Regions from separate parts of the Arthrobacter sp. Rue61a genome, predicted to be linked through region 3. Evidence: riboswitches for the same ligand, from Rfam matches in the RefSeq annotation. Region 3 holds a riboswitch; each other region holds the start of a gene.

Region 1 (10,707 bases), 160 kb from region 3:
CCTGGACTCGGGAATCAGGACCCGGCCGAAAGCCAGGAGCGGGAGGAGCAGGAAAGCTGCCACAAGGAAGACGGCACCCCACCAGAAGTGTTCAACCAGCCAACCGCCGAAGATCGGACCGAGGGCGGCACCGCCGGAGAAGCCGGCAGCCCAGACAGCGATCGCTAGCCGGCGACGGTTCGGGTCGGTAAAGATGTTCCGGATCAGGGAGAGCGTGGAGGGCATCAGCATGGCGCCGAAGACGCCAAGGCCGGCGCGTCCGGCAATCAGCCATTCCGCGGTCGGTGCGAATGCCGTAGCAGCCGACACCGCAGCGAAGCCTGTGCTGCCGATCAGCAGCAACCGGCGTCGTCCGATCCTGTCGCCCAAGTTGCCCATGGACACCAACAACGCGGCCAGGACCAGGGGATAGGCGTCCACGATCCAGAGAAGTTGGACGCCGCCAACCTCCAGGGATCGGGCAATCTCGGGCAGGGCAAAGGTGAGCGCGGTGTTGTCGACGGCCACCAGCAGTACCGGGAACATCAGGAGCGCCAGAGCCGTCCAATCGCGCCACGGTGCTGCCTGGCCCTTAACGGGACGAGCGGAACGGGGTGCTTGGGTTGAGGACGGCGAGTACATGTCACTTACTGTACCGTCCAGACGGTACAGTTTCAAATGGAACCCCCCAAGCCTTTAGGGAATGATGTACCTATGCCACGAAAACCAGTTGCCCGGGATGCCGTCCTGGATGCCTACGAAGCCCTCCTTATTGAGGTAGGGGAGCGGGCTGCCACTCTCGATGCGGTTGCCAAGCGCGCAGGGGTGTCCAAAGGTGGGCTGCTGTACCACTTTCCCAATAAGGAAGCGCTGACCACGGCCCTTTTGGAGCGCCTGGACCTGCTCGCCGATGAAGATACCGAACTGATGAAGGCAGCACCGGATGGTTCGGCTGCCTACTTCATCAGGTCCTCGCTCTGGGCAGATACGCCCATGGATCGGGCCTTCGTCGCCGCTACCAGGCTGGCTGAGGTGGCTCACGAGGAAACCCGCCGCAGGTTTGCTGCTATCCAGCAACGGTGGCTGGACGTGCTGGCGGAGGATGTTGGACCCGAGGTTGCCAAAGCTGTGAGTTACATGGGCGACGGCCTCTATTTCAATGCGATTTTTGAAGGCGGGCAGGAGGGCGGAAACGCCGGGCGGGAGGCCGACGTTGAAATCCTGCTGGGAGTCCTCGAACGGCTACGGAAGTAGCGATTCATCCATTTGCTGCAGCGCCCCGGACGTAGGACAATTAACCCTTGTGGCGTGCCCAACGCGGTGCCCACACACAACTGAACATGCCTTTGATCTGCGGCGGGAGAGTCCTGCAAGCAAGTGATGCAGGCGCCGTAGGAGCAAACCCTCCCCAGGAATCTCTCAGGCCCACGCACCGCCGCGGCGAGGCAACTCTGGAAAGCAGCAGGCACGGAACCCACCTCAGGGTGAAAGTGCTGTGCTCACCGACGGTGCAAGCGATGGTTGTTCACGCAACGCGCGGAAACTCTCAGGTCCAATACAGAGCGGGGAGGAACCCAGCCGCTGTGGCGTACCCAAACGCTGCCCAAGTAATGGAGTTCCTTCGTGACGGTTAGTTCTGCCTCCACCACCTTCGTCGATCGGCATATCGGCGCCCGCCGCCAGGCCGACATTGAGACCATGCTCAAGTCCGTCGGCTACGACACCGTCGATTCGCTGGTCGACACCGCCGTCCCGAACGACATCCGCCAGGATGTCGCCCTCACCCTTCAGGACGCACTGAGTGAAGTTGAAGTTCTGGCTGAGCTGCGCAAGCTCGCTTCCAAGAACAAGACCGCCGTTCAGATGATCGGCCAGGGCTACTACGACACCGTGACGCCCCCGGTGATCCGCCGCAACATCCTCGAGTCCCCAGCCTGGTACACCGCCTACACCCCCTACCAGCCGGAAATCTCGCAGGGCCGCCTCGAAGCGCTGCTCAATTTCCAGACCATGGTCCAGGACCTGGTGGGCCTGCCGATCGCCAACGCCTCCCTCCTGGACGAAGCAACGGCTGTGGCCGAGGCCGTCCTCATGATGCGCCGCGCCAACAAGAACAAGGCCGTTCAGGATGGCAAGACCGTCCTCGACGCAGACTGCCTCCCGCAGACCATCGCCATCGTCAAGGGCCGCGCCGAAGCGCTCGGCTTCGAGGTTGAGGTCGCTGACCTTTCCCTTGGCCTCCCGGAAGGTGCCATCAACGGCGTCGTCCTCCAGCAGCCCGGCGTGTCCGGCCGCGTGTTCGACCACTCCGCCGTGATCGCTGACGCCAAGGAACGCGGCGCGCTGGTGACCGTCGCTGCCGACCTCCTCTCACTGACCCTCATCACCCCTCCAGGTGAGCAGGGCGCCGACATCGCCGTTGGTTCCGCACAGCGCCTGGGCGTTCCGCTCTTCTTCGGCGGCCCGCACGCCGCGTACATGGCCGTCCAAAAGGGCCTGGAGCGTTCCATGCCCGGCCGTCTGGTGGGCGTTTCCAAGGACGACGCCGGTGTCCCCGCCTACCGCTTGGCGCTGCAGACCCGCGAGCAGCACATCCGCCGCGAGAAGGCCACGTCCAACATCTGTACCGCGCAAGCGCTGCTCGCCATCGTGGCCTCAATGTATGCCGTCTACCACGGCCCCGAGGGCTTGAAGGCGATCGCCGAAACCGCTCACGGTCACGCCCGTACCCTTGCAGCGTCCCTGAAGGCTGCCGGCGTCGAGGTCCTTCACGGTTCCTTCTTCGACACCATCACCGTCCGCGTCCCCGGTAAGGCTGCCGAGATCATCGCCGCAGCGGAGGCCAAGGGCATCAACCTGCGCGGCATCGACGCTGACACTCTGGGAATTTCCGTCGATGAGACCACTACATCTGAAATTGTCGGCGGTCTCCTTGATGTCTTCGGCGCTTCGGTCACTGAAGCCGCTGAAGGCTTTGCGCTTGAAGGTTCCGTTGAGCGTACGAGCGACTTCATGCAGCACCCCGTGTTCAACACGCACCGCTCCGAAACCCAGCTCCTGCGCTACATCCGCAAGCTCTCGGACCGCGACCTCGCGCTGGATCGCACCATGATCCCGCTGGGATCGTGCACCATGAAGCTGAACGCCACAGCCGAGATGGAAGCCATCTCCTGGCCGGAGTTCGCCTCCATCCACCCGTTCGCTCCGGATTCCCAGACTGAGGGCTGGCGTGAACTCATCACCGACCTCGAAGCACAGCTGACCGAAATCACCGGCTACGACCAAGTCTCCATCCAGCCGAACGCCGGTTCCCAAGGTGAGCTCGCCGGACTGCTGGCCATCCGCGGCTATCACCTGTCCCGTGGCGACGAACAGCGCAACGTCTGCCTCATCCCCGCCTCAGCCCACGGCACCAACGCAGCGTCGGCAGTCCTGGCCGGCATGAAGGTGGTTGTGGTTGCCACGGCACCCGATGGCACCATCGATCACGTTGACCTCAAGAACAAGATCGAAGCTAACCGGGACGCCCTCTCGGCCATCATGATCACCTACCCGTCCACGCACGGTGTGTACGACGCCGACGTCCGGGAAGTCTGCGACGCCATCCACGAGGCCGGCGGCCAGGTGTACATCGACGGCGCCAACCTCAACGCACTGGTTGGCTTGGCCCAGCCGGGCAAGTTCGGCGGCGACGTGTCCCACCTGAACCTGCACAAGACCTTCTGCATCCCCCACGGCGGCGGCGGACCCGGCGTTGGCCCCGTAGCTGCAAAGGCACACCTCGCACCGTTCATGCCCGGCGATGCAGCCTCCTGGACCGAAGGCAACGACGTCCCGATTTCGGCTTCCCGTTTCGGTTCCGCCGGTGTCCTTCCAATCTCCTGGGCTTACGTGAAGCTCATGGGCGGCCAGGGACTCACCGAGGCAACCAAGTCCGCGCTGCTTGCCGCGAACTACATCGCATCCCGCCTCAACGACCACTTCCCGGTCCTGTACACCGGCGAAGGCGGACTCGTGGCCCACGAGTGCATCCTGGACCTGCGTGAACTGACGGCAAAGACCGGGGTCACCGCTGAGGACGTTGCCAAGCGCCTCATCGACTTCGGCTTCCACGCGCCTACCCTGGCCTTCCCGGTGGCGGGCACGCTCATGGTGGAGCCCACCGAATCGGAAGACCTCGTGGAGATCGACCGCTTCATCGAAGCCATGATCACCATCCGCAAGGAAATCGACCAGGTTGCTGCCGGTGACTTCTCCGTGCAGGATTCCCCGCTTCGCCGCGCGCCGCACACAGCCGCCGCCGTCGTAAGTTCTGACTGGGACCGTGCGTACCCGCGCGAGCAGGCCGCCTTCCCGGTCCACCACCTCAAGCAGGACAAGTACTTCCCGCCCGTTGGCCGCATTGACGGCGCAGCCGGAGACCGCAACCTGGTCTGCTCCTGCCCGCCGATCGAAGACTTCGAGAACTAGGACGGTCCCACAAAATGACTGAGAACTACACAGCTCTCTACGAAGAGCACAAGAAGCTCGGCGCGTCCTTCACCGACTTCGGCGGCTGGCAGATGCCGCTCAAGTACTCGTCCGAGTTGGCCGAGCACCACGCAGTCCGCAAGTCCGCCGGCCTGTTCGACCTCTCCCACATGGGTGAAGTCTGGGTCACCGGTCCCGAGGCAGCCGCGTTCCTCGACTACGCCTTGGTGGGCAAGATCTCCGCCATGGCCGACGGTAAAGCAAAGTACTCGCTGATCTGCCAGGAAGACGGCGGCATCATCGATGACCTCATCACCTACCGCCGCGGCTCCGAGAAGTTCCTGGTGGTCCCGAACGCGGGCAACGCGAAGGTTGTGGCCACGGCGTTACTGGAGCGGGCGGCCGGGTTCGACGTCGAGGTCCAGGACGCATCCGCTGAAACCTCGCTGATCGCGGTGCAGGGTCCCCTCGCCGAAGCGATCCTCCTCCGCTTGGTGCCCGTCGAGCAGCATGCGCTGGTCACCGAACTCAAGTACTACGCGGCGGTCGAAGTACCGTTCACGTTCGACGGCGGCACGCAAGACTTGCTGCTCGCCCGCACCGGTTACACCGGGGAAGACGGCTTCGAGATCTTCGTAGCCAACGACTCCGCTGCAGCCCTCTGGCAGGCCATCGCCGGCGCCGCTGAAGAAGGCGAACTGACCCCCGCCGGCCTGGCTTCACGCGACTCCCTGCGTCTCGAAGCCGGGATGCCCCTCTACGGCAACGAACTCTCCCGTGAAGGCAACCCCTTCGCGGCAGGACTCGGACCCGTAGTGGCACTGTCCAAGGAAGGTGACTTCGTCGGCAAGGACGCACTCGCTGCCCTCAAAGCTGACGGTGCCGGCTCCACCAGCGGACGCAAGCTCGTTGGCCTCAAAGGCCTGGGCCGCAGGGCCGGTCGCGGCCACTACCCGGTCCTCAAAGACGGCGCCGTGGTTGGCGAAGTCACCTCCGGTCAGCCCAGCCCCACGCTCGGCTACCCGGTAGCGTTGGCGTATGTCGACGTCGAACACTCAGAGCTTGGTACCGCACTGGACATCGACCTGCGCGGTAAGAGTGAGCCGTTCGAAGTCGTCGCACTGCCGTTCTACAAGCGGGTTCGCTGAGTCAGTCGCCTTCGGCCGGCGGGTCCGACCTCCTCTGCATGCTCGGTCGCATGTGCGCCCGCCGAGGAATTCGGTGCCCCACCATCCCAGCCATAGTTTTTGACCAACCATAGTAAGGAATCAGAATGCCCAAAGTAGCGCCCGAACTTCAGTACTCCGACGAGCACGAGTGGGTTTCTCGCGGGGACGGGAACTCAGTGTCCGTTGGTATCTCCGAGGTCGCCACCGACGCACTGGGTGACATTGTGTACGTTGACCTTCCCGAGGTCGGTTCGACTGTTACTGCAGGCGAGACCTGTGGCGAGGTTGAATCCACCAAGTCGGTATCGGACCTGTACTCGCCGGTCACCGGTGAGGTCACCGAGATCAACGACGCCGTTGTATCCGACCCCGCCCTGATCAACAACGATCCTTACGGCGCCGGTTGGTTGTTCAAGGTCGCCGCTGAGTCCGACGGCCCCCTGCTCTCAGCCGAGGAGTACGCCTCCAAGAACGGCGGAGACCTCTCCTAACTTCCCATCGCCAGTCCGATTCGGGGGTTGGCTGCGGGATGTGCCGTGCGCCCGGCATGTTCGGCAGCTTAGCCCCGTATTGGACGACCGAGCCCGCGGAGGACGTCGTCCCCGACGGGCCACCACCACCGGCCCACTGTGGCGTAGCGTGGGATTGTAGAACTGAATAAAATTGCGACGCCGGGTTGCCGCCTTTGGGGGCCATCCGGCGTCGTGCTTCGGTCGTCTGCCGCCACAAGTGGGGGCGACCCTCCGGCAGGACCATCTGCCGGACCGTTTTCAAGCTTTGTTAAGGGATCCCAGCCATGGCTGTTGGTGTTTTTGATTTGTTCTCTGTGGGTATTGGCCCGTCGAGTTCTCATACTGTGGGGCCGATGCGGGCTGGGGCGGTGTTCGCTGGCGAACTCAAGGACGCCGGTGTCCTGGGCTCGGTGGCGTCGCTGCGGGTTGATCTGTATGGTTCGTTGGCTGCGACGGGTCGTGGGCACGGCACTATGACGGCCACGCTGCTGGGCTTGGAGGGCTTTCACCCCGAGTTGATCCTGCCTGACGAGGTGGAGGAGCGGCTGGCGACGATCGCGGAGACGGGTGTGCTGAATCTGGGTGGTGCGTCCGGGGGCGGTGTGGAGCTGCCGTATGCGGTGGAGGATATGGTGTTGCATCCGTTGACGGTGTTGCCGCGGCATACGAATGGGATGAAGTTCCAGGTGTCTGATGCCCAGGGCAATGTGCTGCGGGAGGCGACGTTCTTTTCGGTGGGTGGCGGGTTCATTGTCCGTGAGGGTGAGGAGGACGCTGCCCGGGCCGAGTTGGAGGAGACGAAGGCGGAGTTGCCGTTGCCGTTCAGGACGGCGGCGGAGTTGATGGGCCGGTGTTCGTCCAAGGGGTTGGGGATCAGCGACATCATGTTCATCAATGAGCGTGCGTCCCGGAGTGAGGAGGAGATCCGGGAGGGTCTTTTGCATATCTGGTCCGTGATGGAGGCGTGTGTTGAAACGTCGTTGAAGCGTGAGGGTGTGCTGCCCGGGGGGTTGAAGGTCCGGCGTCGGTCTCCTGACTGGTTGGAGCGGCTGCTGAAGGAGGACAAGGACCGGAATGATCCGAAGTATTGGCAGGAGTGGGTGAACCTGATCGCCTTGGCGGTGAACGAGGAGAACGCTTCGGGTGGCCGGGTGGTGACGGCGCCGACCAATGGTGCGGCGGGGATCATTCCGGCGGTGTTGTATTACGCGTTGAATTACGCGCCGGGCATGGACAAGGCCAGCCAGGCCGATAAGGACGATGTGGTGGTGAAGTTCCTGCTCGCCGCGGGTGCGGTGGGTGTGTTGTATAAGGAGCAGGCGTCCATTTCGGGGGCTGAGGTGGGGTGCCAGGGTGAGGTGGGCTCGGCGTCGTCGATGGCTGCTGCGGGGTTGGCTGAGGTGATGGGTGGTTCGCCGGGTCAGGTGGAGAACGCTGCGGAGATCGCGATGGAACATAATCTGGGGTTGACGTGTGATCCGATCGGGGGTTTGGTGCAGATCCCGTGTATTGAGCGGAACGCGATCGCGGCGGCGAAGGCGATCAACGCCGCGAAGATGGCGTTGTGGGGGGACGGGACGCACCGGGTGTCTTTGGATGAGGTGATCGTGACCATGCGTGAAACGGGCAAGGACATGTCCTCCAAGTACAAGGAAACAGCGATGGGCGGCCTCGCCGTCAACGTCGTCGAATGCTGATTCTGTAGGCTGTGACTTCACAACCGTCTCTGGGGGGACCGTATGAATGATCAACTAAATCCCATTGTTCCCACGGCGTGGGAGGCCGCGGTAGCGGGGGCCGGGGCAGTGTCACTGCTTCTGTTTGTGGCTGCCCTGATCCTGGTACTTCGCACTGGGTCCTTCTCGCCGGGAGTTCGGTTCGCGTTGGCGCTATTGGCGTTTGCAGTCCCTGTCGCCGGCCCAGTGGCGGGCATCGTGGTGGCACTTCTTGAGCAGCGAAGGGCTCGGCGCCGCATTACTGTCAGCCCCTGATGCAATGCTGTATCCATGACCGGGGGATACAGCAGGGACTTTTTGCGGACACGGCTTGAACTGCCCAGTCCGTCGGCTACTACGACACTTTTGGACTACACCCACTTTTCTGTTCGCTTCCGGGCTGCCCGGAAGCTCGCAGCGATTGTGGGTGTGAACATCAACGGCAAGGAACTGGTACCCCTGGCCCGCGAGGGTTCGTGGCATTTCGATGACAGGATCCCCCGGGAGCAGCAGGCCGGCCAGGATCTGTACAAGGGCAACGCCTTTGATCGCGGGCACTTGGTCCGCCGCTTGGATCCGGTGTGGGGTGATGCAACGACGGCGAAGAAAGCCAACCAGGACACCTTTAGCTATACCAACGCGGCACCACAGATTGATGACTTCAATCAGGGCAAGGAGCTGTGGGTGGGGCTGGAAGATCACGTTCTGGGTCACGCAGACGCCCACGAAGCAAAACTGAGCGTCTTCACGGGACCTGTGTTCAGGGATGACGATCCTGTGTATAGGGGAGTTCAGATCCCTCGAAAGTTCTGGAAGATCGCGGCATGGACCAACGATGCCAAGCTGGCCGCTGTCGGCTTTGTCCTGGATCAGTCGCCGATGCTGGGGAAAGTGGAGCTAAAGAAGGCCATCAGCCAACGGCTCCTTGAAGGTGAGCCACCGCCGCTTGGACCATTCCGGACGTTCCAAGTACCCATCGGTCAGATCGCGGACCTCACCGGGCTCAGCCTCGGCAGACTCATCAATGCTGACCGCCTTGTCAGGGGTCAACGGGAATCCGGCATTGAACCGCGGGCGATCAGGCTGGAGAAGGCAGAACAGATCAGGCTCTGAGCCCTTGTAACCAGCAGAATCGGGGGATATCCACATACCCCGATAGACTTGGGGCTGCATGTCCGCATGCGCACTACGCTTTTGAACACTGCACCAAAACCCTGAGATTGGACACGGCCACCTTGCGAGAATTTACCGCCCGCTTTGCCACCGCCGAGGAAATCGATAACTGGGACAAGCACGTCACAGCGAATCCGAACGGCGGCAACATGCTGCAGTCGGACGCCTACGCGGCAGTCAAGGACGGCAACGGCTGGCTGGTCCGCCGTCTTGTGGTGGAGACCGCTGATTACTCCAGCTACAACCTGCTCTTGGAGAAGAAGTTCCCTGTGATGGGGCGGCTCTGGTACCTGATCAAGGGACCGGACGTCGTAGATGTCAGCGACGTCCAGCCCGCCCTGAAAGCAGTAGCCGCCTTGGCCCGTGAGAAGAAGATGAACGTCTTCACCATCAAGATCGAGCCGGATGTGGTGGAGTCCGCCGAGGCGACTACCCAGCTCAAGGCTGCGGGTCTGGTGAAAGCTCCAAATATCCAATCCAACGACTCCACAGCGCTGCTGGACATATCAGCACCCGCAAATGAAGTCCTCCGCAGCATTTCCTCGCGTGCCCGCAACGCGGTCCGCAGGGCGGAGCGCGAGGGGTGCGAGGTCCTGCCGGCCGAGCCGGGCGAGGATACCTACCGCAAGCTCTACGCCCTGATGCAGAACACCGTAAACGCTAAAGGTGCCATGCCGCTGCGGAGCTACGAGTACTACTCCAGGTTCTGGGAAGAATTCTGCAGCCGCGGCCAGGGGCATTTCTTCTTCGTGTACGAGGACGGCGCACCCAGTGTTGGTGCTTTCGTCATCAATTACGGCTCCAAAGCGACGTACAAGGACGGCGGCTCCACCCAGAACCGCAAGCAGTATGGCGACTCCCATCTGGCACAGTGGGCGGCGATCCAGCGCATGCAGGAACTCGGGTGTGTGGAGTACGACTTCTGTGGCACGCCCCCTGCTGCGAGGATCAAGGACAAGACCCACCCTCTCTACGGCATGGGATTGTTCAAGACCAGCTTCACCAAGACGGTCACGGACTTCGTGGGTTGCTATGACCTCGTCCTGGGGCCTGTCCGCCACAAGCTGTGGCTCAAGGGTGCAGAACGCATCTTCCGTCGACTCGAAACCATGCGTACCGGTGGCCAGTTCTACTGACGGCCACTCGCAGCCAGCACGCCAACTTCAGGCCCGCCCCGGCCACCAACGGGTGCAAATCTACTTTTAGGTGAGGTAATTTCTTTGACTCCGATTGAGGCTGGAACCGACATGGAATTCGTGATTCTCAGTGACGCTGATTTCGAGACGTTCGCCAAGGGACACCCTCAAGGCAGCTTTATCCAGTCCATGGACCTCACGCGCTTCCAGCGTGCCCGTGGCCAGGAGGTTGAACTCTTCGGTGTGACGCGCGGCGGAAGCCTGATCGCGGCCGGAAAGCTCGTGTACACGTCCAACCGTGTGGGGTACAAAACCGCCGACTGCGCCAAGGGACCCCTGATGGACTACAGCGACCCCACCGTGGTGAGCTTCGTCGTCGAGCAGTTGAAAAAGCATGCGGCCTCGAAGAAGGCCGCCGAGCTGTGCATCTCACCCAACATCCGGTACATCGCGCGGGACGAAGAAGGCGCTGAGCACCCCGAAGTTGAGGACAACCGTCCGTTGCTGAAGGAGCTCGAAGGCTTGGGCTTCAAGCACCAGGGCTTCGACATGA
Region 2 (10,707 bases), 1.0 Mb from region 3:
TGAAGATGCCGCCCACAACGTTGCCGATGATGATGCCCACGATCGCCGGAACAAAGCCCAGGCCGAACACCGTAGTGGCGAGTCCGCCGGTCACGATGGTCATGATCATGATGTTGGAGCCGAACCAGATGGTGAAGAGGTCCCGGGCCTTGCCGTGGCGCTCGTTGGCCGGGATGGGCTGGATGGTCTTGTCTTCCAGCCGGGGAACCTCAGCGGTGGGCGCGGTGCTCATGACGCGGTCCGGGATGCCGAAGCCAGTTCGCGGCCAGCGGTGGCCTTGCTGCGGTTCACCATGAGGCCGAGAAGGTCGAAGACCAGGGTGGCCGCGGCGACCGTGGTGATATCAGCGTGGTCATACGCCGGGGCGACCTCAACGACGTCGGCACCCACGATGTTGATGCCGTTCAGTCCGCGGAGCAGGGCAAGGAGTTCGCGGGAGTGGAGCCCGCCCATCTCCGGGGTGCCGGTGCCGGGTGCGAACGCCGGATCCAGGACGTCGATATCGATGGAAACGTACACCGGGGTATCGCCCAGCCGGTCCTTCACCCGCTGAATGGCCGCCGGGACCCCAATAACGTCCAGGTCCGAGCAACGGATGATCTGGAAGCCGAATTCGTGGTCGCGGAGGAAGTCGTTGCGGTCATAGACCGGGCCGCGGATACCCACGTGCATGGACTTGTCCTCCACAAGGAGGCCTTCCTCGAACGCCCGACGGAAGATGGTTCCATGCGTGATGGGCTGGTCGAAGTAGGTGTCCCACGTGTCCAGGTGGGCGTCGAAATGCAGCAGTGCCACCGGACCATGAACCTTGTTCAGCGCTCGCAGCATGGGCAGGGCGATGGTGTGGTCGCCGCCGATCGAGATGAGCCGCTTGTCCTCGCTGAGCCCGTTGCCTCCGCTGATCAGGGGCAACGCCTGCTCCTCGATCTCGCGGACTGCCCTAGTGATGTCGTAGGGGGTGCAGGCAATATCGCCGGCGTCCACCACTTGGGCTTCGTATACCGGTTCAACGTCGAGCTCCGGGTGATAGCCCGGGCGGAGGAGCCGGGAGGCCTCGCGGACTGCGGCAGGGCCGAAACGGGCGCCCGGCCGGAAGGAGGTTCCGCCGTCGAACGGTACTCCTACGATCGCGATGTCGTAGTCCGGGACGCGGTCAATTTGGGGGAGACGGGCGAAGGTACCGAGTCCTGCATACCGGGGAACTTTGGTTGCGTCGACAGGGCCGATGGGCTGATGCGTTGCCATTGAAGAATCCTTGGGGTGAGGGGTGCTCGCCGTTGAGCGGGAAGTAAGTAATTCCATTCTTGGTGACGCCGATCACTCCGAAAAGCGCTACATTGACTACAAATGGTCGAGGCGTTTAGACGAATGTCTAAGAGGTGCCTGAAATGGCGCCAACCCCTCATCGAACGCAAGGAAAACAGGACCCCGCATGGCAATCACCGTGGCTGAACTCGTGGCCGAGCCTCAACTCGGGCTCACGCTCCTGGCAGGATCGGCGGGCCGGGACAACCGCATCACCTGGGCCCACACCTCGGATCTGCCCAGACTGTGGGAATGGGTGACAGGCGGCGAGCTCATGATGACCAACGGCCTGTCCATCCCGCCAGACGCGCAAGGTCAGGTGGCGCTCGCAGAGGCCTTGGTGGACAGCGGTGCCAGCGCCTTGGCGATCGGTGAGAAGATGCACGCGCCGCCCCTCACCGCGGAATTCCTGGCGGCGTGCGAGCGGCTGCCGTTGCCACTGGTCAACATCCCGTATCCGCTGCCGTTCATCGCAATCGCCCGGTCGGTTGCCGAGTCCTCACTGCTCGAAGAATCGCGCCGACTGCGGCAGACGGCCCGCGTCTACGATCTGCTCCGCACCGCCGGAGCTTCCGAGGACCATTGGCAGAGCCTGGTCCAGCGGCTGGCCACTGAGCTCGACGCAAACCTGTTCGTGGTGGACCGACGCTGCCTCCATCCCTGGCATCCGGACGGGCAAACGCTGCCAGAGTTCCTTGCCGAGGAATGGGCTCCGCTGTCCGGGCAGGTGTCCCTCGCCGGAAAGAACTTCCAGTGGCACCGCATCCGGGGCCGTCACGTGCTCACCATGGACATTCCCACGCATGCCAATGCGCTCCTGGTGGTGCTGCCCAACAGCGAACCGCACCCGGACGCCGTCGTACTCCTTCACGCCGCAACCGTGCTGGGACTGCAGCTTTCGCGCATCGTTTTGTCGCTGGAAGGCCGCCACCGGCTGGCCGGCGAGTTCCTCCTGCAGGCAATGGACGGACGCTTGGGCGCGGCCGAAATGGAGAGCCGGCTGGCAGCTTTCGAGGTTTCGCCCCAGGATTTCCTGCTCGCCTCGATGTCGGCGGGCGGCGGAGACAGACAAGCGGACGACGGCGACAGGCTGGCCAATGTGCACATCGAACTGTGGAGGCACGGGGTTGCGTCGGCGTCGTTGAAGCGGAACAACAGGCTCCATGTGGTGGTCCCGGCCGACGTCCCTGACCACGTCCTGGCGCACTGTGCCGGGGCGGATGCTGCGATCGGGATCAGCGCGCCGGCGGCCGTTGCCAACATCCAACGCGCACTGCAGGAATCCCTCTGGGCGCTTGGCTCCGCCCGTGCCAACAAGCTGGCACTGGCCCGCTATGCGGAGGGGCCGTCATGGCTGGGGCTGACGGGTTTCGAGGAAGGAACGGCGCTGGTTCGGCGGCTTTTAGGCCCGATTTTCGACTACGAGCAGAGCCAGGAGGGCGATCTCCTCGTCACGCTCAGGACGTATCTGGACTCGCAACGGTCCTGGCAAAAGACCGCAACGGCGTTGTTCGCGCACCGGCAAACCATCATCTACCGGATACGGAAAATCGGCGAGCTGACGGGGCTGGATATGGGTGAAACGTCCACAGTTGCCCAGCTCTGGTTCGCGCTGCAAATCCATGAGGCGATGCATCAGTAACTTCACCTTGCTTGCGCTTTTTCAAAACAACCAGCTATGGTGTGAAGCGTGTCACTCACGGTGACGCAACGCTTTTGATCTGCGGCGGGAGAGCCCTGCCGGTACATCCAGTCAGGCGCCGTAGGAGCAAATCCTCCCCAGGAATCTCTCAGGCCCATGTACCGCCGCGGTTAGGCAACTCTGGAAAGCAGTCCGGGTAACCGGGCTCACCGACGGTGCAAGCAGGCAACCATTCCTGCGGAATCTCTCAGGTCCAATACAGAGCGGGGAGGAACCCACATCATCGAGCGCTCACTGGGCGCCTGAATCATGGAGTTCCTCTTGACTGTTCAATCAACCCCCACCGCCTTCGCGGACCGGCACATCGGCGCCCGTCGCCAAGCCGATGTTGACACCATGCTCAAGGCCATTGGCTACGACTCTGTCGACGGCCTGGTAGACGTCGCGGTCCCCGATTCGATCCGCCAGGACACTGCCCTGAAGTTGGAGGACGCCCTCACCGAGGTCCAGGTCCTGACCGAGCTACGGAAGCTCGCTTCCAAGAACAAGACCGCTGTGCAGATGATCGGCCAGGGCTACTACGACACCGTCACGCCCCCGGTCATTCGCCGCAACATCCTTGAAGCTCCGGCCTGGTACACGGCTTACACCCCGTACCAGCCGGAAATTTCCCAGGGCCGCCTCGAAGCGCTGCTCAATTTCCAGACCATGGTGCAGGACCTCACCGGCCTGCCCGTTGCGAACGCTTCCCTGCTGGACGAAGCCACCGCCGTGGCCGAGGCCGTGTTGCTCATGCGCAGGGCCAACAAGAACCAGACTGCCAAGGACGGTAAGACTGTCCTGGACTCCGACCTCCTCCCGCAGACCATCGCGATCGTGAAGGGTCGCGCTGAGGCGTTGGGCTTCGAGGTGGAGATCGCTGACCTTTCGGCGGGCCTTCCCGACGGCGACATCAATGGCATCGTGCTCCAGCAGCCGGGCGTTTCGGGCCGAGTCTTCGATCACTCCGTCGTGATCGCCGACGCCAAGGAACGCGGTGCGCTGGTCACCGTCGCGGCTGACCTTTTGGCGCTCACCCTCATCACGCCCCCGGGTGAACAAGGTGCGGACATCGCCGTCGGAACCGCGCAGCGCTTCGGCGTGCCCCTGTTCTTCGGCGGCCCGCACGCGGCCTACATGGCGGTCCGCGAAGGCATGGAGCGCACACTTCCCGGCCGTATCGTGGGCGTTTCCAAGGACAACGCAGGCGTCCCCGGGTACCGTCTGGCCCTCCAGACCCGCGAGCAGCACATCCGCCGCGAAAAGGCGACGTCCAACATCTGTACAGCGCAGGCCTTGCTGGCCATTGTCGCCTCGATGTACGCCGTCTACCACGGTCCGGAAGGCCTGAAGGCGATCGCCGAAACCGTTCACGGCCATGCCCGCACCCTTGCCACAGCGCTGAAGAAAGCTGGCCGGGAACTTACGTCCGAGTCCTTCTTCGACACCCTCACAGTGCGCGTCCCCGGCAAGGCTGACAAAGTCATCGGCGCCGCCGAGGCACGCGGCATCAACCTGCGATTCATCGACGCCGACACCGTTGGGGTGAGCATTGATGAAACCACGACGCCGGAGGTCCTCTCCGCGGTGGCCGTCGCCTTTGGAGCCGGTCCGGTAGGGGACGCAGCAGGGTTCGAACTGCCCGCAGACGTGGTCCGAAGCAGCGACTTCCTGCAGCACCCGGTGTTCAACACGCACCGTTCCGAGACGCAGCTGTTGCGCTATATCCGCAGGCTGTCCGACCGGGACCTCGCACTGGACCGCACCATGATTCCGCTGGGTTCGTGCACCATGAAGCTCAACGCGACTGCTGAGATGGAAGCGATTTCCTGGCCTGAGTTCGCGTCGATCCACCCGTTCGCTCCGGACCACCAGACAGCGGGTTGGCGGGAACTGATCGAAGACCTGGAAGCCGACCTCACCGAGATCACGGGCTACGACCAGGTCTCCATCCAGCCGAACGCCGGTTCCCAGGGAGAGCTGGCCGGCCTGCTGGCCATCCGTGGATACCACCTGTCCCGTGGTGACCAGCAGCGCACTGTCTGCTTGATCCCCGCGTCGGCCCACGGTACCAACGCCGCGTCCGCGGTCTTGGCCGGGATGAAGGTTGTGGTGGTGGCCACGGCTGCCGACGGCACCATCGATCACGCAGACCTGACCGCCAAAATCGAAGCCAACAAAGACGTCCTGTCCTGCATCATGATCACCTACCCCTCCACGCACGGCGTTTACGACGCCGACGTCCGCGAAGTCTGTGACGCGATCCATGCAGCCGGCGGCCAGGTGTACGTTGACGGTGCGAACCTGAACGCGCTGGTTGGCCTGGCCCAGCCGGGCAAGTTCGGCGGTGACGTATCGCACCTGAACCTGCACAAGACTTTCTGCATCCCGCACGGCGGCGGTGGACCGGGCGTTGGCCCTGTTGCTGCGAAGGCACACTTGGCTCCGTTCATGCCGGGCGATGCGAACAAAGCAGCGCACGAGGAAGGGCATGGCGTAGCCATCTCGGCCTCACGTTACGGTTCCGCCGGCGTCCTGCCGATTTCCTGGGCCTACGTGAAACTCATGGGCGGCCAAGGCCTCACCGACGCCACGAAGTCCGCGCTGCTCGCAGCCAACTACGTTGCCTCCCGCCTGGACGAGCACTTCCCCGTCCTGTACACGGGCGAGGGCGGACTTGTTGCCCACGAGTGCATCCTGGATCTGCGTGAACTGACCACCCGCACCGGAGTTACCGCTGAAGACGTGGCCAAGCGCCTCATCGACTTCGGATTCCACGCCCCCACGCTCGCGTTCCCGGTTGCGGGCACGCTCATGGTGGAACCGACCGAGTCCGAGGACCTTGCCGAGATCGACCGCTTCATCGAAGCCATGATCACCATCCGCGCCGAGATCGAGCAGGTGGCCAGCGGTGATTTCACTCTTGAGAAATCGCCGCTGCGCAACGCGCCGCACACAGCTGCCGCCGTCGTAAATTCCGGCTGGGACCGCGACTACCCGCGCGAGCAGGCAGCGTTCCCCGTCCACCACTTGAAGCAGGACAAGTACTTCCCGCCAGTTGGACGCATCGATGGAGCTGCCGGTGACCGCAACCTGGTGTGCTCCTGCCCTCCGCTCGAAGACTTCGAAAACTAAGGACTCCCGACATGTCTGAGAACTACACCGCTCTCTACGAGCAGCACAAAAAGGCCGGCGCTTCCTTCACGGACTTCGGCGGCTGGCAGATGCCGCTGAAGTACGAGTCCGAACTCGCCGAGCACCATGCCGTCCGTAACGCGGCGGGCCTGTTCGATCTCTCCCACATGGGCGAGGTCTGGGTCAGCGGCCCCGACGCTGCGGCCTTCCTGGACTACGCCCTGGTGGGCAAGCTGTCAGCGATCGCTGTAGGCAAGGCCAAGTATTCGCTGATCTGCAACGCCGACGGCGGCATCATCGACGACCTCATCTCCTACCGACGGGCTGAAGACAAGTACCTGGTAGTCCCCAATGCGGGCAACGCCAAGGTGGTCTCCGCGGCGCTGCTGAAGCGCGCGGCCGGTTTTGACGTCGTCGTCGAGGATGTCTCTGCCGAGACGTCACTCATCGCCGTGCAGGGCCCGACCGCTGAAGCCATCCTGCTGCAACTGGTCCCTGCGGAACAGCACGAGTTGGTCACCGAACTGAAGTACTACGCCGCGGTTGAGGTATCCATCAACGGGGAGGACCTGTTGCTCGCCCGCACCGGCTACACCGGGGAAGACGGCTTCGAGATCTACGTCCCGAACGTCGACGCCGCAGGCCTCTGGGAAGCGCTGCTGGAAGCCGGTGAAGGCCACGGACTCATCCCCGCAGGTCTCGCCGCCCGCGATTCGCTCCGCCTTGAAGCCGGCATGCCGCTCTACGGCAACGAGCTCTCCCAGCACGTCAATGCCTACGCAGCAGGCCTGGGCCCGGTAGTTTCCCTGGCCAAGGAAAGCGACTTTGTGGGCAGGGAGGCACTCACCGCCATCAAGGCTGCCGGTGTGGGGTCCACCCTTGGGCAGAAGCTCGTGGGCCTCAAGGGCACGCGCCGCCGTGCCGCGCGCGCCCACTACTCGGTGCTCAAGGACGGCTCCCTGATCGGCGAAGTCACCTCCGGCCAGCCAAGCCCGACGCTCGGTTACCCGGTAGCGATGGCCTACGTCGACGTCGAGCATTCAGAGCCGGGAACGATCGTTGAGGTCGACCTCCGAGGCAAAGCCGAACCATTCGAAGTTGTCGCCCTGCCGTTCTACAAGCGCCAAAAGTAGTCACGAGAAGTTAGGAATTGAAATGAGCAAGGTAGTTGCTGAATTGAAATACTCGGCCGAGCACGAGTGGGTTGCCTCTGATGGGGGCGGGCCTGTCGGGATCGGGATCTCTGCTGTAGCCGCTGACGCCCTGGGCGACATTGTGTACGTGGACCTCCCCGAGGTTGGTTCCACAGTGACCGCAGGCGAGACCTGTGGCGAGGTTGAATCCACCAAGTCGGTATCGGACCTGTACTCGCCCGTGACGGGGGAGGTGACCGAGATCAACGACGCCGTTGTCAGCGATCCGGCACTCATCAACAACGATCCCTACGGTGCCGGCTGGCTTTTCAAGGTTGCCGCCACGGAAGAAGGGCCGCTCATGTCGGCCGAAGAATACGCTGCAACGAACGGTGGAGAACTGTGAACCCGGTATCTGTGACTGAGTACCAGCAAGTTGTGTCGGCGTCGCTGGACGCCCAGCTATCAGAGCTGGATCCTGAGATCGCCGCAAAGATCGACGACGAACTCGGTCGCCAGCGCGACGGGCTGGAAATGATCGCCTCCGAGAACCACACGGCCGTTGCCGTGATGCAGGCCCAAGGTTCGGTGCTGACCAACAAATACGCCGAGGGTTACCCGGGCAAGCGCTACTACGGCGGCTGCGAACACGTCGATGTCATTGAGCAGCTGGCGATCGACCGCATCAAGGCACTGTTCGGCGCCGAATTCGCGAACGTCCAGCCGCACTCCGGTGCCCAGGCCAACGCTTCCGTGATGCACGCCCTGATCAAGCCGGGTGACACCATCATGGGGCTGAACTTGGCCCACGGCGGCCACCTGACCCACGGCATGCGCATCAACTTCTCCGGCAAGCTCTACAACGTGGTCCCCTACGGCGTTCGCGAGGACACCCACACCGTGGACATGGCCGAGGTTGAGCGCCTGGCGCAAGAGCACAAACCGGCGCTCATCGTCGCCGGCTGGTCCGCTTACGCGCGGCAGCTGGACTTCGCTGAGTTCCGCCGGATCGCCGACTCCGTGGGCGCGTACCTGATGGTGGACATGGCACACTTTGCCGGCCTTGTGGCCGCGGGCCTGCACCCCTCGCCGGTCCCGCACGCGCACGTCACCACGTCCACCACGCACAAGACCCTCGCGGGCCCCCGCGGCGGCATCATCCTCTCCAACGACGCCGATATCGCCAAGAAGATCAACTCGGCCGTGTTCCCGGGCCAGCAAGGCGGACCGCTGGAACACGTCATCGCAGGCAAGGCTGTTGCGTTCAAAATTGCCGCCTCGGAGGAATTCCGGGAGCGACAGGAACGCGTCCTCGCCGGTGCACGGATTCTCGCCGAACGCTTGGTGCAGCCCGACGTCGCCGCCAAGGGCATCAACGTAGTCTCCGGCGGAACCGACGTGCACCTGGTCCTCGTCGACCTCCGCAACTGCGAACTCGACGGCCAGCAAGCCGAAGATCGCCTCGCCGCAATCGACATCACCGTCAACCGCAACGCCGTCCCCTTCGACCCCCGCCCGCCCATGGTCACCTCCGGCCTGCGCATCGGCACCCCGGCGCTGGCAACGCGCGGCTTCGGGGAAGCGGCCTTCCGCGAGGTAGCGGACATCATCGCCGAAGTGTTGATCGCCGACGCCGACGCGGACCTTACCGGGTTGCGTCACCGTGTTGAGGCACTCGCTAAGGCGCACCCGTTGTACCCGGGGGTCGCGAACCTCGGCTAGCCGTTCGGTTTTGCAGGCCGTTTCGTGGGCTCGCTGCAAAACATGCCGTGCGCACGGCATGTTTTGCAGCGGGACCCCGTTTACGGAACGGCCCCAACGGCCGTTGGTGCGACCGGCCGTGGTGCACACGATGCACATTTGATCTCCCGGGTGAGGCGTTCGCTGGGAACGAATGCCTCACGTAAACACCGGGTTTGGAAGCTGCACTCGGCTTCCACAGGGGCTGGGCCTGCCTTGGCTCGGGATTTGGCCCGGCCCCACATTCTTGTTTGTTTCACTCTTCCCTGAAAGGGATCCCAGCCATGGCTGTTGGTGTTTTTGATCTGTTCTCTGTGGGTATTGGCCCGTCGAGTTCTCATACTGTGGGGCCGATGCGGGCTGGGGCGGTGTTCGCTGGCGAACTCAAGGACGCCGGTGTCCTGGGTTCCGTGGCGTCGCTGCGGGTTGATCTGTATGGTTCGTTGGCTGCGACGGGTCGTGGGCACGGCACCATGACGGCCACGCTGCTGGGCTTGGAGGGCTTTCACCCCGAGTTGATCCTGCCTGACGAGGTGGAGGAGCGGCTGGCGACGATCGCGGAGACGGGTGTGCTGAATCTGGCCGGTGCGTCCGGGGACGGTGTGGAGCTGCCGTATGCGGTGGAGGACATGGTGTTGCATCCGTTGACGGTGTTGCCGCGGCATACGAATGGGATGAAGTTCCAGGTGTCTGATGCCCAGGGCAATGTGCTGCGGGAGGCGACGTTCTTTTCGGTGGGTGGCGGGTTCATTGTCCGTGAGGGTGAGGAGGACGCTGCCCGGGCCGAGTTGGAGGAGACGAAGGCGGAGTTGCCGTTGCCGTTCAGGACGGCGGCGGAGTTGATGGGCCGGTGTTCGTCCAAGGGGTTGGGGATCAGCGACATCATGTTCATCAATGAGCGTGCGTCCCGGAGTGAGGAGGAGATCCGGGAGGGTCTTTTGCATATCTGGTCCGTGATGGAGGCGTGTGTTGAAACGTCGTTGAAGCGTGAGGGTGTGCTGCCCGGGGGGTTGAAGGTCCGGCGTCGGTCTCCTGACTGGTTGGAGCGGCTGCTGAAGGAGGACAAGGACCGGAATGATCCGAAGTATTGGCAGGAGTGGGTGAACCTGATCGCCTTGGCGGTGAACGAGGAGAACGCTTCGGGTGGCCGGGTGGTGACGGCGCCGACCAATGGTGCGGCGGGGATCATTCCGGCGGTGTTGTATTACGCGTTGAATTACGCGCCGGGCATGGACAAGGCCAGCCAGGCCGATAAGGACGATGTGGTGGTGAAGTTCCTGCTCGCCGCGGGTGCGGTGGGTGTGTTGTATAAGGAGCAGGCGTCCATTTCGGGGGCTGAGGTGGGGTGCCAGGGTGAGGTGGGCTCGGCGTCGTCGATGGCTGCTGCGGGGTTGGCTGAGGTGATGGGTGGTTCGCCGGGGCAGGTGGAGAACGCTGCGGAGATCGCGATGGAACATAATCTGGGGTTGACGTGTGATCCGATCGGGGGTTTGGTGCAGATCCCGTGTATTGAGCGGAACGCGATCGCGGCGGCGAAGGCGATCAACGCCGCGAAGATGGCGTTGTGGGGGGACGGGACGCACCGGGTGTCTTTGGATGAGGTGATCGTGACCATGCGTGAAACGGGCAAGGACATGTCCTCCAAGTACAAGGAAACCGCGATGGGCGGCCTTGCCGTCAACGTCGTCGAATGCTGATCGCGGGCGCTCCTGC
Region 3 (10,707 bases):
GGCGGCAACAGCGCATACAGGCTGGCCGGTGTCTGGGACAGGCTCGTTGTGGGCCCCGAGCTTGCCCAGGCCTTGGCGGGCACGGGCGGACAGCCCGTGTTGCTGGTGGACGACCTCATAGACAGCCGCTGGACCATGACCGTATCCGCCCGTGCCTTGCGACAAGCCGGCGTGAGCGCCGTTCTGCCACTGGCGCTGGCCCAAGCCGGATAAGGCAGGGTAGTTGGGCGTGGTCGAACTACGTCATGTTGTGATCGCTCCCACTGCACGTCTATAGGATCGAGCAAACACGCCTGCTTGCCTGCCCGGATCACGGGCCACCAGCCAGAACTTGGACCGGAGCCATGAGCACAAAACCCAACACCGACGTCGAAGCGGCCAACGAAACCAGTTGGCGGCCGCGGCTGGCCCTGTTGGTGGCGGCAACGTTCTTCATGGAGTTCCTCGACGGGACCATCCTCACCACGGCCATCCCCAGCATCGCCTCCGACTTCAGGGTGGCGCCGGCAGACATCAACATCACCATGACCGCATATCTGGTGACGGTGGCCATGGGCATCCCGCTGAGCAGTTGGCTTGCTGAGCGGTTCGGCGCTCGCCGGATCTTCTGCCTTGCGATATCGATATTCACCATTGCCTCCCTGCTCTGTGCGATCAGCACGGACCTGACCATGCTCACGCTCAGCCGTGTGGCCCAAGGCATGGGCGGGGCCATGATGGTTCCCGTCGGCACTCTGGTGGTGTTGCGGGGTACTCCCAAGTCCGAGCTTCTTCGCGCCACTGCGTACCTTGTGTGGCCAGGCCTGCTGGCTCCGGTCCTGGCTCCCATGGTGGGCGGTGCCCTGACCACCTTCCTGTCATGGCACTGGATCTTCATCATCAACGTCCCTCTCGGCCTGGCCGCATTCATTGCAGCTCTCAGGCTGGTGCCGCGAACACAGTTTGATGCCAAGCGCCGGCTCGACTGGTTCGGGCTACTGCTCACTACGCTGGGCGTGGGTGCCCTCGTAGTTGGGCTGGAGACCTTGGGAGGGCACGCGTCCAATGTGCTTGCCGTGGTGGTGGTCGCTGCCGGAGTGCTGTCCTTGGCTGGGGCAGTCTGGTGGATGAGGAAAGCCAGCGTTCCCCTGTTCAACCTCAGCGTCTTCGGCACCAGGACTTTCAGGGCGACTTCCACCGGCGGCTTCATTTACCGGCTGACCATCAGTTCCGTTCCGTTCTTGTTGCCCTTGATGTTCCAGGACGGATTTGGCTGGGATCCGCTGAAGGCCGGCGTGATGGTGGCGGCAGTCTTCGTGGGCAACATAGGGATCAAGCCGGCCACTACGCCGCTCATCAGGCGTTTTGGGTTCAAGCCCGTGCTTGTCTTTGCGTCATTCGCGTCAGCCGTGACGTTTGCGTTGTGCGCTTTCCTGGACGCCCAAACACCTGAGCCACTGATCTTTGCTTTGCTGCTGCTCAGCGGTGCGTTCCGCTCCATCGGCTTCTCTGCCTACGCTTCGGTGCAATACGCGGACATCGTCCCGGGTCAGTTGCCCTCAGCCAATGCCATCTCCGCGACGCTCGTTCAATTGGCGGCGGCTGCGGGCATCGCGGTGGGCGCCCTTTTCCTGCGCCTGTTCGAAACCACGCAGGTGTTCGGGGGGGAGCACGTGGCGGCCTACAAGGGGGCATTTGTTGCCATGGCCATCCTGATGCTGATCAGCACGGTGGACAGCCTGACCCTTCACCGTCACGCCGGGGCCGAAGTCAGCGGCGGAGCAAAGCGCGGCTGAGCAGCGGCTTCATGGAGAAGAGCCTTAAACGCAAAAGGTCCCGGTTCGAAAACCGGGACCAATTCGCGGAGACGGGGGGATTTGAACCCCCGGTGGAGTTGTGCCCCACACTTCATTAGCAGTGAAGCCCATTCGGCCGCTCTGGCACGTCTCCCTTTGCTATTGCTAGCCCACCAAGGATACGCAGAAGGTGCCTTCCAGCGCAAAACGCCCCGGCCAAGCCGCCCGTTTCGTTGGTTCCGTGCCAGCCATGCCGTTCGCACGGCACAGTTCGCAGGGAACCGTCGAATCGGGCTTCAGCGAACTGTTAGTTGCTCCCAGCCAGCGAACGCCACAGGAAGTGGTTGCTCCGGGCCTGAAGCGCTGCGGCCTGCCTGTTGTCGGAGGCCCCCGCATGGCCGCCTTCCAGGGCTTCATGGAACCATACGTTCGGGATGCCCATGGCTTGCATTCGCGCCGCCATTTTGCGGGCCTGGACGGGTCCCACACGATCATCGGACGTGGCGGTCCAAATGAAGGTCTCCGGGTATTCCACGCCGTCGTGAAGCAAATGGTACGGCGAGAAGGTGCGGATGAAATCCCATTGCGCGGGGACATCCGGGTCACCATATTCGGCGATCCACGAGTATCCGGCGGAGAGCTTGGTGTAGCGGCGCATGTCCAGGAGCGGCACTCCGCAGGACACAGCGCCGAACAGTTCCGGATATTGGGTCAGCATGTTGCCTACCAGGAGGCCGCCGTTGGAACCACCTACGCAACCGAGTCGACGGCGGCTGGTGACGCCTCGCGAGATGAGGTCCTTCGCCACGGCCGCGAAGTCCTCGTACGCGCGGTGCCGGTTTTCCTGGAGGGCTGCACGGTGCCAGGAGGGACCGTATTCGCCGCCGCCGCGGATGTTGGCAACAACGTAGACGCCGCCGCGTGAGTGCGCGGCAGCACCGTCGTCGGAGGATGCGCCCAAGGTGCGGCGCTCCAGCCAGGCCCGACCCATGGTTCCGCTGTATGCCGGAGTCCGCGAAACCTCGAACCCGCCATATCCGGAGAGCTGAGTGGGGTTTTGCCCGTCCAGCACCAGGTCCTTGGAAGCGACCTGGAAGTAGGGGACCTTGGTCCCGTCGTCAGACACCGCGAAGTGCTGCTGGACCTCGTAGTCGGCTTCGTTGAAGAACGACGGCGACCGCTTGACTTCGGCGTGCTGGCTCGCCACGCCACTGGCCTCCGAACCACCACCCGCCGAAGCACCACCCGACGAAGCACCACCCGACGACGCAGCACCGAGCGTCCCCCGGGTCAATGTGGTGGGTGTCGTGAAGCCGGTGGCCACCAGCCAAAAGTCGTTGCCTTCAGGGCCAGCGTCTTCGTCATCCACGGCGTAGGCGTTGACGTCGTGCAGGGGCGGGCACGCGTCCAGGACGGTGGACGTCCAGCCGCCTTCGGAGTCGGGACGGGATGGGTCCAGCACCCGGATCTCGGAGGACACATCGCGCAGGAGGTTCAGCAGGAGGTAGTCCTTGGTCCAGCTCCACGACTGCAGCGACGTGTGGGCATCCGGCGTGAACAGGACCAGCAGTGAACGGGTCCCTGCCAGATAGGACTCGAAGTCCGCGGCCAGCAAGGACCCGGCAGGGTAGAGAACACCGGCAACATCCCAGTCCTTCTGCGGACGGAACAGCAGCCAATCCCGGTGGGCGCTGATGTTCACATCCGTGGGAACGTCGATGACCACCCAGGAGTCGTCGCGCAGCAGCGATGTACTGCGGTTGTAGAAGTCGATGTAGTCCACGGCGAAAGTCCGCTCGTAGCCAGGCGTGGAGTCGTGGGCCACCATGGCCAGCATGTGGTCCTCGGGGATTTCGAAGAGGCGCTCGGCGTCGGCAAGGGACTGGCCACGGCGGAGCTTCACGCCGGTCCGCGCATAGGACGAGGTAGTTGCTGGCAGGCCTTCGGCTGTGCTGGATACGAGCAAAGTGTCGGCGTCCAGCCAGCTGACGTTGCCCTTGGCGGTGGGCAGATCAAAGCCACCCTCCACGAAGGTGCGGGATTCGACGTCGAACTCGCGGTGGCGGTCAGCGTCGCCGCCGTCGGGAGATAGCGAAACCATGGCCAGGCGGTACTCGGAGCCGTCGGCTGGACGGAGGAAGCCAACGCCGTGGAAGACCCACTCGACGCCTTCAGCGGCGGCGAGGGCGTCGATGTCCAGCAGAACGTCCCACTCGGGTTCTTCGGTGAGGTAGCTTTCCCAGGTGGTGCGGCGCCAGAGGCCCTTGGGGTGTTCCTGGTCTTTCCAGAAGTTGTAGTAGAAATCGCCTCGTTTGGAGACCATGGCGATGCGATCGGTGGAGTCGAGGACCTCCAGGATGCCGGCCTCAACGGCCTCATATTCGGCGTCCTCCAAGAGTTCCTCGGTGCGGGCGTTCTGCTCGCGGACCCACGCCAGCTGCTCTTCGCCGTGGATGTCCTCGAGCCAGACGTTTTCGTCCGTGGGTTCGGGCGCGACGTCCGCTGCGTGGCGGGGGCCGGAGGCCGGCGCAGCGTCATTCTCGGGGAGTGGCGTCGGATCAGCTTCTGTGGTGGTCATCGCCCCATCCAAGCAACACTGTTCAACGGTAAGCAAGTCACGCAGAAGTTAGGCTTGAGCGTGGCTAAATCCCAAACCAACCGTGTTGCCCTGATTGGGGCCGGCCCTCGGGGCACCAGTGTCCTTGAGCGGTTGCTCGCGAATTGGGCTGCGGACAGCCCGCACGGCACCACGTTGCACATCGACGTCGTGGATCCTTATCCGGCCGGTTCGGGTCATGTGTGGCAGCCGGAGCAGTCACGACTGTTCCTCATGAACACCCAGTCGTTCTATCCCACGCTTATTCCGGAGGACCCCCAGCTCGCACCGCCGCTCGCGGGTGGTTCGTTCGATCAATGGCGTGAGGCCCGTCGTCGTGATGGCATGGGACTGAACGACGCCGAAAAGGCGGAGCTTTCCACCCTCGAATCGCACAACTTTCCCAGCCGCGCGATCTACGGGCGCTACCTTCGCCAGACTCTGGACGGATTGCTGGAACGGCTGCCCGACGGCGTCAAGGTCACCTTCCATGAGACGCTCGCCGTTGCTGCGCGCCCCGTAGCGGACGGGTTCGACGTCGAACTCGCCAGCGGTGCGACGCTCACCGTCGGTTCCGTGGTCCTCGCCCTGGGTCACATCGAGTCCCGGCTGAACCCTGAGCAGCGGTCCTTCAAGAGTGCCGCGGACGAACAGGGCCTGCTGTACTTCCCGCCTGCTCCGCCGGCTGACGTTGATTGGCAGGCTGTGCCGGACAATGAGCCCGTGCTGGTCCGCGGCATGGGCTTGAACTTCTTCGATGTCATGGGCCAGTTGACGGAGGCCCGCGGCGGCAAGTTCGTTGAGGCTGGTTCGCCCGGCGCGGGCATCCTCGAGTACCGGGCATCGGGCAGGGAGCCCCGGATCATTGCTGCGTCCCGCAGGGGCACCCCGTATCGTGCCAAGGCGGGGCTGGCGGGCTACTACCCCAGCAGCATCACCATGCGCTACCTGACGGAAGATGCCGTGGACCGGTTCCGTGCAGCGGGTATCCAGCCGGGCTTCGATCATGACCTTTGGCCTCTGCTTCACCGTGATGCACTCTGGGCCTACTATTCAACGCTTGCACGGTCCCAGCCCGCCGCGATCAAGGACCCCGCACAGTTCCTGGCTGACCTGGAGGACGCGCTCCAACCACATGCGCACACCACGGCGAACTGGGAAATAAAGGTGGGAGACGTGGTGGAAAAGCACGTTGTTACCTCCCGCCGGCTGAACCTGAGAGGGCTCGCGGCGCCGCTCGCAGGCCGTACCTTTGCTTCCCGGAGCGAGTTGGATGCCGCAATCACGGCCTACCTTGACGATGATGCCCGACGATCTGCACTCGGCGAGGCGGACCCCGTCAAGATGGCCATCGGCGCCCTCCACACCGGCCGGGCCATCCTCAAATCCGTCGTGGCGGATGGCGGAATCACCGATGAGTCCTGGCTGGCGGGTTTGCGCGGCTGGTTCGAGTCGTTCGTGGAAGGCCTCGCCAGCGGAGCGCCAGCCCTGCGATCGGAGCAGTTGGCCGCTTTGGCGCGTGCCGGCGTCGTAAGTTTCGTGGGACCGGATCCGAAGTTCAGTGTGGACCGGGGTGTTAAGCTGTTCCGGGCGGTTTCGCCGTGGGTTCACGACGGTCCGGTTGAAGCGCGGACGCTTATCGAGGCGATGTCGCCGGCAAACAGGGTGGGCATCAACCTCTCGCCGCTGCTGGAACAGCTCATGTCCGACGGGCTGGTCCGCACCAAGATCATGATGAGTGTTGAGGGCACGCCCATGCAGACCACCGGCCTGGACGTGGAACCCCATCCTTACAGGCCTCTGGCTGCCAACGGATCCATCACCAGGAACTTGTATGTCCTGGGCCTGCAATTGTCCGCTTCGCAGTGGGGGACGGCCATCGCTGCCGAGGCCAGGCCGCGCACCGGACCCGCCTACGCGAGCGGCCAGCGGACGCTCCGCGATGCTGATGAGATTGCGCGTAGCATTCTGGGCCGCTAGGGACGTGGGGTTGCACCTCTACCCGACCTTGGCTACTGTGTGAGCTGCATCACCCACTTGGGTGTGCGCGCTTTTGATCTGCGGCGGGAGAGTCCTGCCGGTACATCCCGTCAGGCGCCGTAGGAGCAAACCCTCCCCAGGAATCTCTCAGGCCCATGTACCGCCGCGGCGAGGCAACTCTGGAAAGCAGTCCGGTCACCGGGCTCACCGAAGGTGCAAGCCTTCCTGCCCTGCAGGAAGGCGGAAACTCTCAGGTCCACGTACAGAGCGGGGAGGAACCCGAATCAATGTGGCACCCCGTGCCGCCTGAACGATGGAGTTCCTTTGACGATTCAGCGCCCGCCTTCCACCGGCACAGATTCACCCCACCTCGAGCGACAACTCAGCAACCGCCACATCCAGCTCATCGCCATCGGCGGAGCCATTGGCACCGGCCTCTTCATGGGATCCGGCAAGACCATTTCCGCTGCCGGCCCATCCGTCATCTTCGTGTACATGATCATCGGCTTCATGCTGTTCTTCGTTATGCGCGCCATGGGCGAACTGCTGCTCAGCAACCTCAATTACAAATCCTTCAGCGACTTCGCCGCCGACCTCCTGGGACCGTGGGCCGGCTTCTTCACCGGCTGGACGTACTGGTTCTGCTGGGTGATCACCGGGATCGCGGACGTGATCGCAATCGCGGGGTATTCCCAGGAACTTTGGCCCTCCCTGCCCCTCTGGGTGCCGGGCCTGATCACCATCGGCATCCTCCTGCTCCTGAACCTCGCCACCGTGAAAGCCTTCGGTGAGACGGAGTTCTGGTTCGCCCTCATCAAGATCGTGGCCATTGCGGCGCTCATCATCGTTGGCCTATTCATGATTTTCAGCGGCTTCCAGTCCGACGCCGGACCGGCCAGCTTCACCAACCTGTGGAGCCACGGCGGCTTCTTCCCGAATGAATTCATGGGCTTCGTGGCCGGCTTCCAGATCGCCGTCTTCGCGTTCGTGGGCATCGAACTCGTGGGCACAACAGCTGCCGAGGCCAAGGACCCCGAGAAGAACCTCCCCAAAGCCATCAACTCCATCCCCATCCGCGTGCTGCTCTTTTATGTGGGCGCGCTGATCATCCTCATGTCCGTCACCCCGTGGACCCAGTTTGCTGCCGGACATAGCCCCTTCATCGCCATGTTCTCGCTCGCTGGTCTCGGCGCAGCGGCCACCATCGTCAACCTGGTGGTGCTGACCTCGGCCATGTCGTCGGCCAACTCTGGCATCTACTCCACGTCCCGCATGGTGTTCGGACTCGCGCAGGAAGGCGACGCACCCAAGGTTTTCGGCGCGCTGTCCGGACGCAAAGTGCCCCGCAACGCCCTGTTCCTGTCCTGCATCCTGCTGCTGTCCGGCGTCGTCCTCATGTATGCCGGCTCGGACATCGGCAAGGCGTTCGACATGGTCACTACGGTGTCCGCTGTGTGTTTCGTCTTCGTCTGGTCCATCATCCTGGCGAGCTACCTTGCCTTCCGGAAGCGCCGCCCGCACTTGCACGAGTCCTCGGCGTTCAAGATGCCCGGTGGAGTGGTGATGGTGTGGGTGGTGTTCGCGTTCTTCGCCTTCGTCCTCTGGGCTCTGACCACGCAACCGGACACGCTCACGGCCCTGTTGGCCACGCCCGTGTGGTTCATCATTCTGGGTGTCGCCTGGTTGATTCTCCGGCGCCGTCCCGCGCACTTGGCCCGTTACGAGGAGTTCAAGGCTGAGCTCCAGCGGGATGCAGAAAGGGACCGGGAACCGGAACCCGTGAACAAGTAACCGCGCAGGCCCAAAAGGCCGCAAACCAAAGGCAGGACCCCTCACGAAGAAGATCGTGAGGGGTCCTGCCTTGTACCGGCCTCGCGGGTACTGGCCTCTCGGCCCTGTGGCTCAGGGGCGGCTAGCCCCTCAGGCACCTCTGGTACTCCAACCAGGCAAAGCCGTACCGGATCCATCCCACGATGTCGTACCACTTGGACGGCTTGACGGGTGCGGTGCACTGCGGCGGGTTGGTGCCGCTTTCCGCTACGTTCACCAGCGTTTTCACCACGGTTCCGCTCTCGACGGCGGTCAGCACCAACGTGCCGGTGCCTGCAGCTGCCGCGGCGGGAACCTTGAGGTCCACCGTGGCGGTGCCCGCGGTCACCGGGACCGAACCGAGTGCCGATTCCGAGCCCTTGCCATCGACGAACACTGCATTCAGCGTTGCGTTGGCCGGGCTGCCGATGGAGGTGAGGTTCAGCTTGGAGATGGCCAGCGTAATGGACTCTCCGGCCTTGACCTCAGCCGCCGTGGAGTTGGCCACGGCAACGGAACGGCGTGCGAAGTCGGGCGAAACAGGGTTGTGCTCGCGCAGGTACTTGATCCACGCATCGCGGTCCACCAAGCCCGTGTCTTTGGTGTTGGTCCCTTCCTTGAAGACCCGGAAGTTGTCACCGCCGGTAGCCAGGAAGCTGAACGTCCCGATCCTGTACTGCTTGGCAGGATCGAGCACAGCACCGTTCACCCAGATGCCGGTGATGCGGTCACCTGCGGCGCGGGCGGCGTCGTAGGTGTAGCTGACGTTCTTGGACACGCCCAGCTGCTGGTAGGGGCGGCTGGGAATGGTGCCGTCGGCGTTGGTCTGCCACTGCTGCTCCAGGAGCGTCTTGAACTGAGCGCCGGTCAGCGACGTGGTCCAGAGATTGTTCACGAACGGCAGGACCGCGTTGGCCTCGGCGTAGGTGATGGTCCCGTCCGGTGCGTAGTACAGCTCATTACGCAGGCCTCCGGGGTTCACGACGCCGATCTCCGCCGCACCCAGTTCGGGAGCCTTGAGTGTATCCACCAGGGAGTCCGCCACCAGGTTGCCGAGCGTGGATTCGTTCGCGCGATCGTCCCGCTTGGGGGCGCCGCCGGCGGGATCCGGGGTGAAGGCCGTGGTGATATCAGCTGTCACCGCGCCTACCGGCTGGTTGCCGATCTCGGCAGCCTGGGCGAGGGCCTTGTCCACGATGGTTTTCACTGCCGCCACACGCGGGTAGGTGGCAACGAGGCTTTCAGCGGTCTCGGTAGTCCGGTCCACGATGGCGGCCTTGTAAGAGGTCACGGACTTGCTTGCGGTGTCCACTGTGAGGGTCACGCTGCCTACGTTCTCGCCGTAGTTGCCAGTCTGCACAATGGGGCGGGTCTTGCCGGTGGGCTGGCCGTTGGCGTCCAGGATCGGAGCGTCCCAGGCGTATTCCTTGTGCGTGTGTCCTGTGAAGATCGCGGCGACGTCGGGAGTGGTTTCGTTGACCAGCTTGGCGAACGGCCCGCCGGCTGCAACTTCCTGCTCCAACGTGGCGCCCTCGGGTGTTCCGGAAGCAGCGCCGTCGTGGTTTTCCACGATGATGAGGTCTGCCAGGTTGTCGGCCTTGATCTTCGCGGCAACCCGGTTGATGGCTTCCACAGGATCGCCGAACTCCAGATCCGCGATTCCGGCCGGGGTCACCAGGGACGGAACTTCCTGCGTGACAGTACCGATCACTGCTACCCGCATGCCGTTCATGTCCATCACCTTGTACTCCGGCAGGACCGGGGTGCTGGTGCCCTTCTGGTAGACGTTCGCGCCCAGGTAGGCGAACTTCGCGTTGGTACCTCCAGCTGTGACGCGGTCGCGCAGGTCCGCCCAACCGCCGTCGAACTCGTGGTTGCCTACAGCGGAAGCCTGCAATTCGAGCGCGTTCAAGACGTCGATGGTGGGTTGGTCCTTCGCCACCGAAGAAGCGAAGAGGGAAGCACCGATGTTGTCACCGGCCGAAATGAAGGCCGTAGCGCCGGGAGCAGCTGCAGCGCGGAGCTTTTCCACCGTTCCGGCGAACAGGACGGTGTTTGAGTCGATCCGCCCGTGGAAATCGTTGATACCCAGGAACTGCAGGTCGACGGTTGCCGGTTGGTCCGCAGTCAGGTTCAGGCCCACCACCACAGGATCGTGGTCACTGGCCCGGAACTCGTCCTGGGCATAGTAGTTGGTCACATTGTTGTTATACCTGCTGTACTCCAGCGCGACGGACTCCACGGAGTTGATGTTCCAGATGTCTGTTCCGGTCACCACCTTGTGGGCGGCAGGAGAAGCGAGGATGTGGTCCAGCGAGCCAACCATGCCTCCGAAGAGGTACGAGTGCTTGCCTGTACCCACCTCAAGGTCGGTGTAACCGGCGCCGGTGAGGACGTTGATGGGATCTTCCTTGGCGTAGGCGTTGAAGTCGCCGATCAGGAAGACCTTGTCCGTGCCCTTGGACGCCTGGAGGTCCTTGGAGAAGGCGAGCAGGGATTCAGCCTGCTTTGTGCGTGCGATGTTCGACGCGCCCTGGCCCTTGTCCG

The links. A riboswitch is a leader RNA that binds a small molecule or an ion and turns the genes downstream of it on or off. The one in region 3 is predicted to bind glycine.
Region 1: linked by a shared signal. The riboswitch ahead of gcvP (aminomethyl-transferring glycine dehydrogenase) and the one ahead of cycA (D-serine/D-alanine/glycine transporter) in region 3 are both predicted to bind glycine.
Region 2: linked by a shared signal. The riboswitch ahead of gcvP (aminomethyl-transferring glycine dehydrogenase) and the one ahead of cycA (D-serine/D-alanine/glycine transporter) in region 3 are both predicted to bind glycine.

What each region holds. Positions count from the first base shown of each region.
Region 1 covers NC_018531.1:996,898-1,007,604, forward strand. Annotated here, with positions in the region: gene ARUE_RS04725 (MFS transporter) at 1-621, opposite strand, end outside; gene ARUE_RS04730 (TetR/AcrR family transcriptional regulator) at 694-1,233, shown strand; glycine riboswitch at 1,327-1,424, shown strand; gene gcvP (aminomethyl-transferring glycine dehydrogenase) at 1,603-4,449, shown strand; gene gcvT (glycine cleavage system aminomethyltransferase GcvT) at 4,464-5,597, shown strand; gene gcvH (glycine cleavage system protein GcvH) at 5,723-6,109, shown strand; gene ARUE_RS04750 (L-serine ammonia-lyase) at 6,415-7,827, shown strand; gene ARUE_RS04755 (hypothetical protein) at 7,870-8,121, shown strand; gene ARUE_RS04760 (DNA/RNA non-specific endonuclease) at 8,137-8,958, shown strand; gene ARUE_RS04765 (lipid II:glycine glycyltransferase FemX) at 9,066-10,154, shown strand; gene ARUE_RS04770 (peptidoglycan bridge formation glycyltransferase FemA/FemB family protein) at 10,266-10,707, shown strand, end outside.
Region 2 covers NC_018531.1:4,533,439-4,544,145, reverse strand. Annotated here, with positions in the region: gene ARUE_RS20785 (purine-cytosine permease family protein) at 1-232, opposite strand, end outside; gene speB (agmatinase) at 229-1,245, opposite strand; gene ARUE_RS20775 (PucR family transcriptional regulator) at 1,433-2,947, shown strand; glycine riboswitch at 3,023-3,121, shown strand; gene gcvP (aminomethyl-transferring glycine dehydrogenase) at 3,269-6,121, shown strand; gene gcvT (glycine cleavage system aminomethyltransferase GcvT) at 6,133-7,254, shown strand; gene gcvH (glycine cleavage system protein GcvH) at 7,277-7,660, shown strand; gene glyA (serine hydroxymethyltransferase) at 7,657-8,976, shown strand; gene ARUE_RS20750 (L-serine ammonia-lyase) at 9,279-10,691, shown strand.
Region 3 covers NC_018531.1:832,457-843,163, forward strand. Annotated here, with positions in the region: gene ARUE_RS03990 (RecQ family ATP-dependent DNA helicase) at 1-213, shown strand, start outside; gene ARUE_RS03995 (MFS transporter) at 345-1,775, shown strand; tRNA gene ARUE_RS04000 (tRNA-Ser) at 1,842-1,929, opposite strand; gene ARUE_RS04005 (prolyl oligopeptidase family serine peptidase) at 2,083-4,353, opposite strand; gene ARUE_RS04010 (FAD/NAD(P)-binding protein) at 4,414-6,351, shown strand; glycine riboswitch at 6,426-6,524, shown strand; gene cycA (D-serine/D-alanine/glycine transporter) at 6,676-8,142, shown strand; gene ARUE_RS04020 (ExeM/NucH family extracellular endonuclease) at 8,264-10,707, opposite strand, start outside.